4 regions of the Ruegeria sp. H8 genome follow, and region 1 is predicted to be linked to each of the others. Evidence: riboswitches for the same ligand, from Rfam matches in the RefSeq annotation. Region 1 holds a riboswitch; each other region holds the start of a gene.
What was found. Region 1 has a riboswitch for cobalamin ahead of ACR0A2_RS21100 (hypothetical protein). Riboswitches for the same ligand answer to the same signal wherever they lie in the genome.

Region 1 (3,420 bases):
GATCTTCACTACGGACACCCAATGCGTGATCTCGGCCAGATCGCGCAGCACCGCCAGCGGGTCTGCGCCTTCGGCGTATTGGCCGCTCAACTCGGTAAGTGCTCCGGCGGCATCACCGCGCAGGATCATATTCATAAGGTCCAGAACCCGGCCACGGTCTGCCAGTCCAAGCATTGCACGGACCTGATCGGCGGTCGTCTCGCCAGCCCCGTGCGAAATCGCCTGATCCAGCAACGAGGTCGCATCCCGGGCCGATCCTTCCGCTGCTCGGGTGATCAGCGCCAGCGCGTCTTCGGCGATCTGGGCGTTTTCCGCTTCGGCGATCTTGCGCAGCAGGCCAATCATGTCTTCGGGTTCGATCCGGCGCAGGTCGAAACGCTGGCAGCGGGACAGCACGGTGACAGGCACTTTGCGGATTTCAGTGGTTGCAAAGATGAACTTCACATGCGCGGGCGGTTCTTCCAACGTCTTGAGCAGCGCGTTGAACGCGCTGGTCGAGAGCATATGAACCTCGTCGATGATATAAATCTTGTAACGCGCGCTGGCGGCGCGATAGCGGACACTGTCGATGATCTCGCGGATGTCGTTGACGCCCGTACGGCTGGCGGCGTCCATCTCCATCACGTCGACATGGCGGCCCTCCATGATGGCGACACAATGTTCACACTGACCGCAGGGCTCGGTCGTGGGGCCACCGGTTCCGTCGGGTCCGATGCAGTTCATCCCCTTGGCGATGATCCTTGCGGTCGTGGTTTTGCCGGTGCCGCGAATGCCGGTCATGATGAAGGCCTGCGCGATCCGGTCGGCCGCGAACGCGTTTTTCAGGGTGCGCACCATGGCATCCTGACCCACCAGATCGGCAAAGGTTTCCGGGCGATATTTGCGGGCGAGAACCTGATAGGCGGGGCTGGAGCTGTCTGTCATGTCTTCTCGTTGGGATTCGGTGCTTGGGCACAGCGTAGTGGCCACCGTTGCCCGCGTCCACAGCGGGGCGCGATGATTTTTGATTTAGAAACGAGTCGCTTTCGCACTAGACTGCATCAGCGGATTTAACGGCTCATTTTTGTAAAGAGTTCTTTGGGGAGGACAGGATTCATGTCGCAGTTGGTGATCTACGCCCTGCAAGTCGGTGGCGGAACGCTGGCACTGACCTCGATGCCCGGACGCGGCGGAGATTACTCCAGCGATCTGGATATGATCGCAGCCTGGCAGCCGGGGCTTGTTGTTTCGATGACGACGGATGTCGAAATGCTTCAGGACGGGGCGCAGGAATTTGGCAGCGATATTCAAAGCCGCGCCAGCCGATGGGTTCACCTGCCGATCGAAGATTTCGGAGCGCCGACAAAAGCGATTGATGACGCGTGGCCGTCCGTCAGCGCCGCGGCCCGGCACGCGCTGTCCGGCGGAGGTCGCGTATTGGTGCACTGCCGCGGGGGATGTGGCAGGTCAGGTATGGTTGTCCTGCGGCTGATGGTCGAATGCGGCGAACGCGCGGACATGGCGCTGCAACGATTGCGGGCGGTGCGCCCTTGCGCCGTCGAAACGGATGCGCAACTGGCCTGGGCCTCTCGGCGCGCCCAGGCACAGGTCAGTCTGGATTCAGATTGAAATCTGCGCGGGCGCGCAAACAGGTTTCCGAGGCCGGATCGTGGAAACTTCGATCATCGCGCAGGGTGGGGGATTCACGACGCCGGATGGCATCGCACTGAACGTGTTTCCGAAGATCAGGTCGGCATAGCCGTTCAGCGGCTCAATCGCGGTTTCGGGCTGCGTGCCGCAAAAGACACGAAGGCTGTCTGATCGCGCGCGGAAAATTGCATGACATCCTTCGGTGCAATGTGACAGCTCGCTGCTGCCCTCAATCTCGAAATCGTCACTTGTGGCCGAGGTCGCCTGGGCCATGGCTTCGGATATCGAGCGCGCCAGCCGCGCCAAAGCGGGGCAGGTTTTGCCCGTCCGCTGACATACTGTCGCACTGAATTCATGTGTTTTTGTCTTCCAGATCATCCTGCGCCCTCCGCGCTTGGTGGACAGGATATTTGAGACAGGTGGGACATCGTGATGCCGTCAGGACCTGCCCGGACACCCCGCCCGAGTTTCGGTTTCGTTTCCGATGGCAGGTCTCCTGACTTGCGGGTCATCGCTTTGCCGACCTTCCCAGCCTTCGGGGCCAGTGGTGTTTCGGCATCGCTTACCGCTTACAGTTGCGGGGGCAGTCGCGGATTTGGTTGTTGCCTGTTTGACCAGACATTACCGCACCGTGTTCCCTTTTCATCCCGACCCCTTGTGGAGGCCGGAAACCATCACACAACCGCTAGCGTTTGAGCACGCATCGAGTCAAGCCGATCTTTTGACCGGACGCTTGGTCATGCTGGATACGGTGTCGGTTCATGCATAGTGTCGAGGGCGTTGAGGTTCGGAAACCGGATTTACCAAGCGCAAAGCCAGAGATCATGTTGGACACAGAGCAAACGGTATTGACCGAAGAGTTTCGCTTTCCGTCCGGGCAGAAAACACTGTCTGCCCGATTGTACAGCCCGCTGACCTCGCCCGAAATCGTCGTCGTGCTGAACAGTGCAACGGGTGTGCCGCGCGATTATTACCGTCATTTCGCACGATGGCTTGCTGCCGAGCAGGGTATGGCCTGCCTGACCTATGACTATCGCGATTACGGGCATTCCTTGACTGGCCGCCTGAAAGAATCGCGTGCGACCATGGCGGATTGGGCCTTGATCGACATGCCCGCGGCACGGGCGGAAATGCGCAGACGGTTTCCCGATTCGCAGCATTGGACCATCGGTCATTCGATCGGCGCGATGTTGGGGCCTGTGCAGCCGGATATCGATCTGATTGACCGGATGATCTGTGTTTGTTCGGGGCTGGTAACCGTAAGCGACCACCCGTGGCCCTATCGGGGTTTGGCAGGATTGTTCTGGTATGGTCATGCCCCGCTTTTGGCCCGAGCCCTTGGCTACCTTCCCGGAAAGGCGATCGGGTTCGGCTCGGATCTGCCGGCATCGGTCTATTGGCAGTGGCGCAAATGGTGTACCGCAACTTTGAATTATGTGCCTGAAATCGGGCATGAGTTACCTGCGGCGCAGTGGAAGGATTCTGGAACGCCCGTGGATTTGTTCACCTTCGAGGACGACCAGATGGTGCCGCCGGACGCGGTTTGGCGGCTTGCGGATCTTTACGGCCCCGATGCCAACCGCCACCTGCTGAACCCTGCCGATTTCGGGTTGTCCGAGGTTGGTCATATCGGAGCATTTGCCCGGCGCAATGCAGCGGTTTGGCCGCGACTGATCGCTTGATCAGACGCGGCGCAGAACGGGCCAGGCCCCGACCCGCCATCACCGGTTGCGAAGTTTCTTTTCCTTCATGACACCACGGACCATCTTGCCGAACGCTTTGTCCCGCGCC
Region 2 (3,420 bases), on a different contig from region 1:
GGCAGACATCGTGACTTCGGCCACATGCCCGGCGCCAAGGTCGGCAAAGAAGGTGTGCGCCACGGCCGAGGTCGGCGTGTAGACAAAGAAACCGTCCGCATCCGTTACCGATCGACCCAGCTCGGCCCCATCCGGGCCGGTGACAATGACCTCGGTGCCGCTTGCCATGTCGCCGTTGGAAAAGCCGATTTCGCCCTCGATGACGTCTCCCGACTCGAAAACGCCGGCTATGACCTTGTGCGCCAGGGCAGGCACAGGTGAACAGCACATGGCCAGTATGACAACCAGATGCTTCATGTGGCTGCTCCTCTGAAAAACAGCTCGGGCTTGACCTTGCGTGCCAACAACACGGCGAACCCGGTCAAAATCGCCTCGATGGCCATGACAGGAATATGGGCGAAGAAAACAAGCTTGGCGGCAGGCAGAAATTCATCCCCCGACAGCGCCAGCGAAAACGCGACCATGCCGGTTGTCGCCGCAATCGCAAACGCGCCGCCGATGCCCCCCCAAATCGCACCTTGCAAAGGCGTTCCACGCGCGATCAGACGACCGAACAACATTCCGGCCACCACCGCGGGAAAGGCGATATTGACGGTGTTGATCCCCAACACCGTCAACCCGCCAAAGCCGAAAAAGACCGCCTGTAGCAAAAGCCCGACGAACAAAGCCGGGAATGCGGCCCAACCAAGCAGCAGCCCGGCCATGCCGTTGAGGATCAGATGGACCGACGACGGACCAATGGGCACGTGGATCAACGATGCCACGAAGAAACTGGCTGACAGCACGCCCGCAGTGGGGATGCGATCAAGATCCAGAGACCTGAGACCCATGGCGATCCCGCCCGCGGCGGCTATGGCGCCGCCAATTACAACCGGGTTGGAAAGGGCTCCGTCGACGATGTGCATTTGGGGTTACTCCAGATCCCAGGCGCGGATCCAGATGACCGCATCCTGGCTGAGTTCTTTGCCCTCATGTTCGGTTGCCGGACCGGAACCAAGGGCGGCGAAACCCCAGTAACCGGCTTTTGGAACGCCGAACGAAAAATACCCGTTGTCGTCAGATATTGCGACCACCGCACCACCCGGCATTGGTGACGCCTTCGGTGCAGAAGCGGCCGAACTTTCCATGTCGGGTTCGGCTGCCATGTATTCGATCTCGATCTCGGCCCCCGCAACCGGCTGACCATCAGCCAGCACACGGCCCGTGAAAGTCGAACCCGCGATGATGTTGGTCGGCTTGTTCAGCGGGATAATCTCGGTCGGCAGACCCACGGGATTCATCCAATCGGTCGGCAATTCGTTGCGGTTCAGGAAGGCTTTGGTGAGCTGTTGGATATAGATGTCTTCGGATTCCTCGTAATAAGGCTGAGGAACCGTCACCAGCACATAGTCGCCCGACCGTTTGACCGGGACACTGCCTTTGAACGCCGCGCCCTCGTTCTGCCCGCCGGTGAACCGGATAGGTTCCAGCGTGTCCAGTAAATCGGTCTTTTCACCGTTGTGGATCACATAGAATTCCTGCGGCTTTTCAAGATCCATGACATGGCCATTCTCGAACGGATGCCAGAAAATCAGTTTGACCGGTACATCGCCCGGTTTCTCGATCATGGTGTCGGTGGTGTATTCCAAAAGGAAATGCGCATTTACTATGGCAGGAAGAGCCATCGCGGCAGCGGCTGCGCTGAGCAGCGTTTTCATGAACAGTCGTCCTTGTCCCGTCGCGCAAATCCCGGCGCGAAATTCGTTTTGACCACGGGACATTCAACGCCAAATTACCCTTTCAGGCATCCTGGTCCGACGCACATCCCGTCGTCGATTAGGAGTGCCCGTTAGAGGGCACATGTCCGGCAGGTATCCTGACTTGCGGGTCAAAGCGTTGGACCGGCCTTCCCGGGCAAACCCCAGTGGCGTTTCAGCCCTGCTCGTCGCTTACAGTTGCGGGTGCAGTTGCGGATTTGGGCCAGAGCCCGCACCGCATTCCCTATTGATTCCAGAGCAAGCCCCGGAACCGGACATGCCGAGCGGCTTGCCAGACAACTCAGCCTTCCGTCAACGAAAATGTGTTACGGCCATCGAAAATAATGAGCTCGGCAGTTTGCGAGAGTGAACCAGTTTGTGAAACGTCCAAGGCGGCAGGGTTCGTTCCTGTCTAAGCTTCTGAAAGATACCTCTCCGACAAGGGCAGGCTTGCCGCGCCCAAAGAGCGTGCTTCCGGGCCTACGGTTCCTGCCAGCACAACGGGGCGCTCGAGCCCGGTCATGTTCAGCTCGGACAGTTTGTCTTCCACCATTTCAACCAAACGCGCCTTGATGTCCTGCGGCATCCAGCCGTCAATCTTCACGCATTCGAAATCTATCAGGCTACAGGATGAGACAATCGCATGGGCAATCCCGCTTGCCGTCCGTTTCAACCAGTTTTCCAGTTGAACGTTTGGCACATCCCAACGCTGGGTCGTTTCCCAGATGGAATGCGACGTGACACCTGCCGTGGTGATTGCACGCTCGAGCACGTAAAGGCTGGCCACATCGATGAGCGGTCTGACACCGCCCGCGCCATCGGGCACAGGCAAGGGGCCGATTGCCCCCGCGTTTCCACGCCCCGAAAAGATCGCGCCATTGAGGACCACACCGCCGCCAATGAAAAACCCGATATAGAAGTACAGGAAATCCCTTGGCCCATCAGCCGGACCGAATACCAATTCCGCCCCACAAGCCGCAGTGGCGTCATTTTGCAGGAATACCGGAATATCGAGGCGACGCGCCAGGTCAGCCTTCAGGTCTGATACGCGCCACGGGTCCATTTCTTCCTGAGGAACCTGAAGGGTCTGGGCCCAGTCCCACAGATAGAACGGCATGGCAATTCCAAGACCCGCAATCCTGCCTTTGGCCTCGGGCGACATGGATGACATCATTTTGCCCAGACTCTCAGTGGAAAACTCCAAAGTGGCCTTCGGCGTTGGATAGTCATAGGTTCGCCGCTCGCGCTGCCGCACATTTCCGACAAAGTCAGTCAAAACCAGCTCGGTACTGCGGCGCCCGACCTTGAGCCCAAAGAAAAACGCACCATCCGGGTTGAGGCGCATGGGAACGGAAGGTTGCCCGACTTTCCCGCGGACCGGCTCGCCGCGCAACAGCAAACCATCCTTCTCCAACAGCCGCATGATGACGGAAACGGTTTGTGCCGACAGTCCGGTCATGCGCGCGATCTCGGACTTCGCAAGGGCCTGATGACGCCGGACAAGCGACAACACCAGCCGTTCGTTCCGGGCCCGCATCCCGCTTTGGTTGGTTCCGCGCACCTCTGACCCGTGCAGGCCAATCGAATTTTTCCGAGATGAATTTTCAGGCACGACCACCCCTTTCCTGCTGAAGAATGAGAAAGCCCGCCCGCACTGTCAATAATAAATAAGAGTGATTTATTT
Region 3 (3,420 bases), on a different contig from region 1:
TCCGGCGCCGAGTCAAAAACCAGCGGTTCACCGCAATTGTCCACGGTGATGGCTTCCGCTGCCGCGCCACCTGCCAAGCCAGCGAAAACAACCACCGGCCAAAGTTTCTGCATCATATTTAAGTTCCTGTTATTATGACAGTTTCCGTTTTCGGATATCCAGTGCGGGGATCATGCGGCCTTCGTGCTGAAAGCACAGGTAATCCACGCCGAATGTCTCGCGTACCCGGTCTGGGGTCAGAACTTCGCCAACAGGCCCGAACCCTGTCAGACGCGTAGCCTTCATCAACGCCACATGGGTGGCGAATTCCGGGATCATGACCAGATCATGGACGATCATGACGACCGTTACCCCCAGATCAGCGACCAGAGACAGCATGTGCCCCTTGGCATCGGGGTCCAGATGGTTGGTTGGCTCGTCCAGAAACAGCAAGGACGGGTTCTGGGCCAACGCGCGCGCGATATGTGCGCGCTGACGTTCTCCGCCGGACAGCTGACCCATCGTTTTGTTGGCAAAATGCGACAGCTCGGTCGTCGTCAGAACCCGTTCCAGATCAGCCTTGTGCTGAGCCATCGAACGTTCGTCTTGAATCGGGATTTGCCCCAGCGCAACATAGTCTTGCAGGCGCATCCGCCCGTCAGGCATTTCCTGCTGCCCGACCACAGCAATGGAGCGGGCACGTTGGCGGGCGGACAGGGTCCGAAGGCTTTGACCTTCGATCCAAACATCACCCAAGGCAATCCGTTCGATCCCGCACAGCAGTTTCAGCAGAGTGGTCTTGCCGGCGCCGTTCGGCCCTGCGATTGCCAGAATTGATCCTTCTTCCAGACGAAAGGACACATCCTGCAACAGGATATCACCATTGAGCGCATAGTACTTCAAATTCTCGGCAACCAGAAAACTCATGAAGCGCCACCAGACGGCAATGCGGGTATTCGCGACAAGGTCTTTGCGAAAAGGGCAGGGGGGCGGTCCGAGGCGCTGGTCCAGCCATCGTCACTGTCGCCGAACTGGGTCGCGAATTCGACCAGGGCGGACAGGTCGTGTGATGTCGTGATATCGCCAAACAGGTACTGCGCTTTTCCCGGGGCCTGAAATCCGACGGTCATGGCCCGTTCACAACCTGCCATGCACGTCACCATTCGGGTTTCAAAACCGTCAGGCAACCGGGCATTCAGCACGTCTTGCGCGGCCTCGGCAGACATCGCCCCCTGACATGTTGAACAGATCAGAACGTAGTGATCAGAATAGCAGGTCATAGCCATCTCCGTCGTTTGCCAGACGCAGACAGAGGGCACATACCCAGATATTACGCAAACGCGCCATCAAGCCTCCTTCCGAGACGCCCCGCCTCGGGTTGGTTCATAGTGCGATGGCAGGTCTCCTGACTTGCGGGTCGTTGCTTGGCCGACCTTCCCAACCCATGCGGGTCAGTGGTGAAGTGGCGTCGCTCACCGCTTACAGTTGCGGGGGCAGTCACGGACTTGGCACATTCCAGTGCCGCACCGTGTTCCCATTTTCATCCCTTATGGAACCATCCCGCTCAGCTAGTCTGGCAATGCCAGACTTGTCAAGCGGCAGACGAAGGCGTTGGTAGATGGAATTGCGACAGCTGACCCAGCTGTCCTGCTGCGCCAGCCCGGACCGAACGGTGTCAATAGTCTGATACAAGAAGGAAATCCGGTTCGGAATCTTTCTCGACCTTTGAAAACCGTGGAATTGGCTTTTCAAACCCAATGTCGGTGCGGTCGTTATTCACGGTCGATACCTCGCCAATAAGGCAATCGCCGCGCTCGGCCCAAAAAGCGTGCCAGATGCCGGGCATCAGAGTTACGCTTTGCCTCGGCTTCAGCCGCACGTACTCTTGGGGTTGCAAGGTTACAGGGCAGGCATCGCTGGGGACCGTCACCGGGTTGTCGCGGTCGACGCCACCGTTTGGATCCGACGCATGAATTTCCAGAACGAGATCGCCGCCGCCCCGGTTGATGATGTCTTCTGCCTTGATAATATGCCGGTGCATCGGAGAAAGCTGATTGTCTTTCAAGATCAACAGTTTTCTGCACAGAGCATCCCACGCCCGGATTTCAGATCCTTCGTCTAAACCAGTGCGTAGAGTGAACGGGAATAGGCAATGTTCGTCGAAATGGCCTTGTGCGTAATTGGTAATGTTCCATCCCAGCCTGCGGCTGCGGACAGTTTCGACCAAAGAGATGCGCATTTTCTCGGGCGATCAATCCGCAAAGAGCGGCTACGCGGCGCCGAAAGATTGAATGAACGCCTGGGCCTAGGGCTTGATGTGGTTGATTTCGGATCGTTTCATCATGCCATCCCGCAGATCAAAGTTCGTGCGCCCAAGGGGGTTCCGCCCCGGCTCGGGAAACGGTCACGGCCGCAACGTCAGCGCCCAGTTCCATGGCTGCTTGCAGGCTTTCAACCGTCAATCCGCGCAGACCTGACTTGGTCAGATGCCCTGCGCGGCTGAGCTCGGTCAGAACGCCGGCGTTGAACGTGTCACCTGCGCCGATCGTATCGACCACTTCAACGGGTTTCACAGGAACCGAGACTTCGGAACCATCCGCCAGGTAACCGTGCGCCCCGTCACTGCCACGCGTGACGATGACAACGGAAGGACCCGCTTGCAACAGCACAGACGCTTTTGCGGATTCGGCTTCAGCGCCCGGAATGATCCAGTCCAGGTCCTCGTCTGAAACCTTGACGATATCCGCACGCGAGATCATGCGGTTCAAACGCGTCCGAAACCGGGTTTGATCCTTGATGAAATCCGGGCGGATATTCGGGTCCAGCATCACTGACCGGTCGGAACCGTGGCTGTCCAGAAGGGCGGCATAGGCATCTGCGCAAGGTTCACACGCAAGGCTGATTCCACCGAGATACAGGGCAGAGACAGCAGGAAGCTGATCGGGCATGTCTTCGGGCAGCAACATCCGGCCCGCGGTGTTTTCATCGACAAAGCTGTAAGTCGCGTGTCCATCCGAGAGCTGCACAAAGGCAAGCGTGGTGGGACGGTCCGAGATGATCACATGTGTCGTGTCCACATGGCTCGCTTTCAGCGCATCAATCAATTGCTGGCCGAACATGTCCGATGACAAACCTGTCAGCATCCCTACCGGAACACCCAGACGTCCCATCGCGACGGCTGTGTTCAGAACTGCACCACCAGTATGTGGCACAAAACCAATTGCGCCCGATGCGGTCGGTTCTGAAATCATATCTATCAGCGCTTCACCACAGCACAGGATCATGTCTTGGTCCTTCTAGGTAAGAAACTTCGGTTAGTCTGGTTGCTGTCTCAGCGCGTTCTTGCAGAAGTTGTTTGCGCCGATGATCCCGAACTCTGCCTGTTCAGACACGTAAAGGTTCAGGGAGCGGCGCAAGTCGCTGAAGCGGCCGCCGCCGTTG
Region 4 (3,420 bases), on a different contig from region 1:
ACCGGCATAAAGCCCCGCCGCCAAAGCCATCTGTGCCAGCGCCGCCTGTGCCGCGACCTCGCCGCCGGTATCGCACAGATGCGCCAGACGTCGCAGGGTCGAGACCGGCAGGGTGGAATAGTCATCCAGCCGCGTGTCCTCGCGCCCGTCAGCGGGCAGCACTGCCAGCGCGATGCCCTTGGCCAGCGCCAGCGCCAGAACCTGCTGCAACCCATAAGGCCAGTAGGGGACGCCGCCGATCAGCCGGATCAGAATGCCCTTGGCGCCCTCCAGCGTCTGCTCGACATAGGTATCGACCGACAACGGGTGTTTCAACGCCGTCAAATTCGCCAGCCGCAGGGTCGGCATTCGCCCTTCCGGTCCGCCGCCGCGATGCCAGCCAGCCGCGAAAGCCCCCAGATCGCTGTCCGAAAAGGACAGCACCACCAGATCCGCCGGGCTCTGGCCCAGATCGGTTGGGGTCTCGGTTTCCTCGAGCCCGTGGCTTTCGCGGAAGACGACGTGCATGTGTCTTACTCGGCAGCCTCACGCACACCCACGAGGATTTCGCGGATTTCCGCCTCTTTGATATCGTCATGCTCGGCGATGACGACCAGACGCGAACGACGGTCTTCACCGGGTTCCCACGGGCGGTCATACTGGTGCCGTACCCGCGCGCCGACCGCCTGAACCAGCAGGCGCATGGGTTTGCCCTGAACGGCGGCATACCCTTTGACGCGCAGGATGTTCAGTTCATTGGCGAGGCGTTCGATATTGGCGATCAGTTGGGCCGGATCGGTCTGCTCGGGCAGCTCGACGATGATGCTTTCGAAATCGTCATGCTCGTGATCGTGATGGCCGTCGTGATGCGAGGGGCGGGCGTCCATGTCATCCTCGGCGGCGGCTTCCAGACCCAGCACAACGCGCACGTCCACGGCACCTTCGGCCACTTCGACGACGGGCAGGGGGCGCGGCGCCTCGGCGGCGATGATCTCGCGCGCTTTGGCCACGCCTTCGGGGCCGGCGAGGTCGGGCTTGGTCAGCAGGATGATGTCGGCGCACGAGATCTGATCCTCGAACACCTCGGACAGGGGCGTTTCGTGGTCGATCGAGTCATCGGCCATGCGCTGGACGTCCACCGCTTCGACATTGGGCGCGAAACGGCCTGCGGCCACAGCCTCGGCATCGGCCAAGGCGATCACGCCGTCGACGGTGATCTTCGAGCGGATGTCAGGCCAGTCGAATGCCTTGAGCAGCGGTTTCGGCAGGGCCAGACCGCTGGTTTCGATCAGGATATGATCCGGGCGCGGCTCCAACGCCATCAGGGCCTCGATGGTGGGAATGAAATCATCTGCCACGGTGCAGCAGATGCAGCCATTGGCCAGTTCCATGATGTTTTCCGCCGGGCAATCAGGAATGGCGCAGGATTTCAGGATGTCGCCATCGACGCCTACATCGCCGAACTCGTTGACCACGACAGCAAGGCGCTTGCCCTGTGGGTTCTGCATCAGGTGACGCACCAAAGTGGTCTTGCCCGAGCCCAGAAAGCCGGTGATCACTGTGACGGGGAGTTTTTCGAGGTTCGACATGTCAGGCTCCAATGGGGGGAATGCGCGAGGCACAGTTCTTGCGAAAATGTTCGGGGCGTTCGCGCCATTTCACCAAACCATCTTCAGTGGCCAGATACTTGGTCGCGCCGTCGACGATGACGTCGACATGATCTGTTTCGTTCAGGTTTTCATACACGAAGGTCCAGCGGCCCGGCCCGCGCAACACGATCGAACAGCCTTGATCGCAGTTTGACAGGCATTCAACGGCTTTCAGGGTGACACCGTCGGGCAGGTCTGCCTGTTCCAGGGCCTTGTGCAACAAAGCGCCCGGGCGTTGCGCGTCATCTTCGACAGGCAGGCCGCGACGGCAGGTGGTACAGACCAGCAACTCGACTGGTGCGGTCTCGGTCATGTCTCTCATCCCCCCAAATCCTCTTCGCGGGGGACGGGGTTTCATGCGGGCCACGATTGGTCATGGACCCGACACCGGAACACCCCGCCCGGTTTCAACTTCGGTTGTTGGCAGGTCTCCCGGCTTGCGGATGCCAGAGGCGGGCCTCTGTCGGATGTCCCGCCTTCCCGGCTTTCGAGCCAGTGGCATTGGGCATCCTCTCCGTTCACGGTCGCGGGGGCGGCTGCGTTTGGCGGCAAGACCGTTGACGCATTCCCTTTTCATCGGCTGTCACCGACACCAACGAAAGGGACATGCGGCACCGCTGGCCTGCTTGTCAAGCGAGTCGCGCGCAACAATTATGCAGAGGCATGGAAAGCGACCTGTGGGCGCCGATGGGCGGCATGGTGTGCCGGGACCCAGCCTGAGATGGGCCGGGCGACGAAAGGTATCTCAGCAAGGGGCGTAGACTGTGGCGAACTGTTGATCGACTGAACCTGTCCAGATGATGGGTAAAGACCACCGAACCCCCTGGATCCTCTTGCGCTAATAGATGACGTTTATCATGAGCAGCGAGACGACCAGAAACAGCGCCGTCATTATTCCGCCGGAGCGGACGAAATCCATCACCTTGTATCCGGCCGGACCCATGATCAACGCGTTTACCTGATGGGTTGGGATGATGAAGCTGTTCGAGGTCGATATGGCGACCGTCAGGGCAAAGACGGCCGGGTTTCCACCCGCCGCCACCGCAATCGATACCGCCAGAGGCACCAGCAGAACTGTGGCCCCCACATTGGACATGACCAAAGAAAAGGCCGTCGCCAGAACGGCGATGCCGGTTTGCAGCGACCAGAGCGGCCAGCCGTCCAGAATTATCATGATCTGCTGCGCGATCCACGCGGCCGTGCCTGTGTTCTGCACGGCTTGTCCCAAAGGTATGAGGCAGGCGAGCAGGAATACGGTGTTCCATCCGACCGCGCGGTATGCCTCGTCCACGCTGAGCACACGGGTCAGCATCATGCCCACCGCGCCGGTAAGAAGACAGAGTGAAAGCCGGACATCCGTGAACAGGATCAACGACAGCGAAATGGCGAAGAATGCCAGGGCCCAGCCGACTTTTTGCGGCCGCAGCTCGTCCTGAGGAAAGTCCGTCGTCACAACGACGAAATCCGGATCTCGTTTGATCCGCATCAGGTTGTCCCATCTGGTATGTGCCACAAGCATGTCGCCCGCCTGAAACTTTTCGAGCCCGATCTGAGTGGATTCGTGATCCTCGGTCTCGACATGGCTCAGCGTCTCTTCGCCGCGGTGAATGGCCAGCAGCGACATCCCGTAGGTCTTGCGAAACAAAAGCTCGCGGGGGCATTTGCCGATCAGCTTGCTGTCGGGCGTGATGACCACCTCGGCCACGCCTGCATTGGTTGGGGCGAACTCTTCGACGAAAATGTCCAAATCCGGAAGAACGGTCAGCCCATATTTCTCGGCGAACTTCTCGAC

Region 2: it holds a riboswitch for cobalamin, as region 1 does, so the genes downstream of both, ACR0A2_RS21945 (DUF4198 domain-containing protein) here and ACR0A2_RS21100 (hypothetical protein) in region 1, are expected to answer to the same signal.
Region 3: it holds a riboswitch for cobalamin, as region 1 does, so the genes downstream of both, ACR0A2_RS12610 (DUF1636 family protein) here and ACR0A2_RS21100 (hypothetical protein) in region 1, are expected to answer to the same signal.
Region 4: it holds a riboswitch for cobalamin, as region 1 does, so the genes downstream of both, ACR0A2_RS06030 (DUF1636 family protein) here and ACR0A2_RS21100 (hypothetical protein) in region 1, are expected to answer to the same signal.

Annotation. Positions count from the first base shown of each region.
Region 1 is NZ_JBQFNY010000015.1:8,676-12,095, forward strand. Features, by position in the region: gene ACR0A2_RS21090 (DNA polymerase III subunit gamma/tau) at 1-924, opposite strand, end outside; gene ACR0A2_RS21095 (protein-tyrosine phosphatase family protein) at 1,096-1,608, shown strand; gene ACR0A2_RS21100 (hypothetical protein) at 1,600-2,007, opposite strand; cobalamin riboswitch at 2,099-2,320, opposite strand; gene ACR0A2_RS21105 (alpha/beta hydrolase family protein) at 2,454-3,311, shown strand; gene rsgA (ribosome small subunit-dependent GTPase A) at 3,351-3,420, opposite strand, start outside.
Region 2 is NZ_JBQFNY010000018.1:19,706-23,125, reverse strand. Features, by position in the region: gene ACR0A2_RS21955 (cobalt ABC transporter permease) at 1-297, opposite strand, end outside; gene cbiM (cobalt transporter CbiM) at 294-905, opposite strand; gene ACR0A2_RS21945 (DUF4198 domain-containing protein) at 912-1,697, opposite strand; cobalamin riboswitch at 1,829-2,027, opposite strand; gene ACR0A2_RS21940 (ROK family transcriptional regulator) at 2,149-3,273, opposite strand.
Region 3 is NZ_JBQFNY010000004.1:238,910-242,329, forward strand. Features, by position in the region: gene ACR0A2_RS12600 (ABC transporter substrate-binding protein) at 1-116, opposite strand, end outside; gene ACR0A2_RS12605 (ABC transporter ATP-binding protein) at 133-906, opposite strand; gene ACR0A2_RS12610 (DUF1636 family protein) at 903-1,259, opposite strand; cobalamin riboswitch at 1,358-1,554, opposite strand; gene ACR0A2_RS12615 (D-lyxose/D-mannose family sugar isomerase) at 1,655-2,218, opposite strand; gene ACR0A2_RS12620 (carbohydrate kinase family protein) at 2,337-3,263, opposite strand; gene ACR0A2_RS12625 (glucokinase) at 3,294-3,420, opposite strand, start outside.
Region 4 is NZ_JBQFNY010000001.1:1,221,645-1,225,064, reverse strand. Features, by position in the region: gene cobN (cobaltochelatase subunit CobN) at 1-507, opposite strand, end outside; gene cobW (cobalamin biosynthesis protein CobW) at 513-1,568, opposite strand; gene ACR0A2_RS06030 (DUF1636 family protein) at 1,570-1,941, opposite strand; cobalamin riboswitch at 2,034-2,240, opposite strand; gene ACR0A2_RS06025 (SLC13 family permease) at 2,467-3,420, opposite strand, start outside.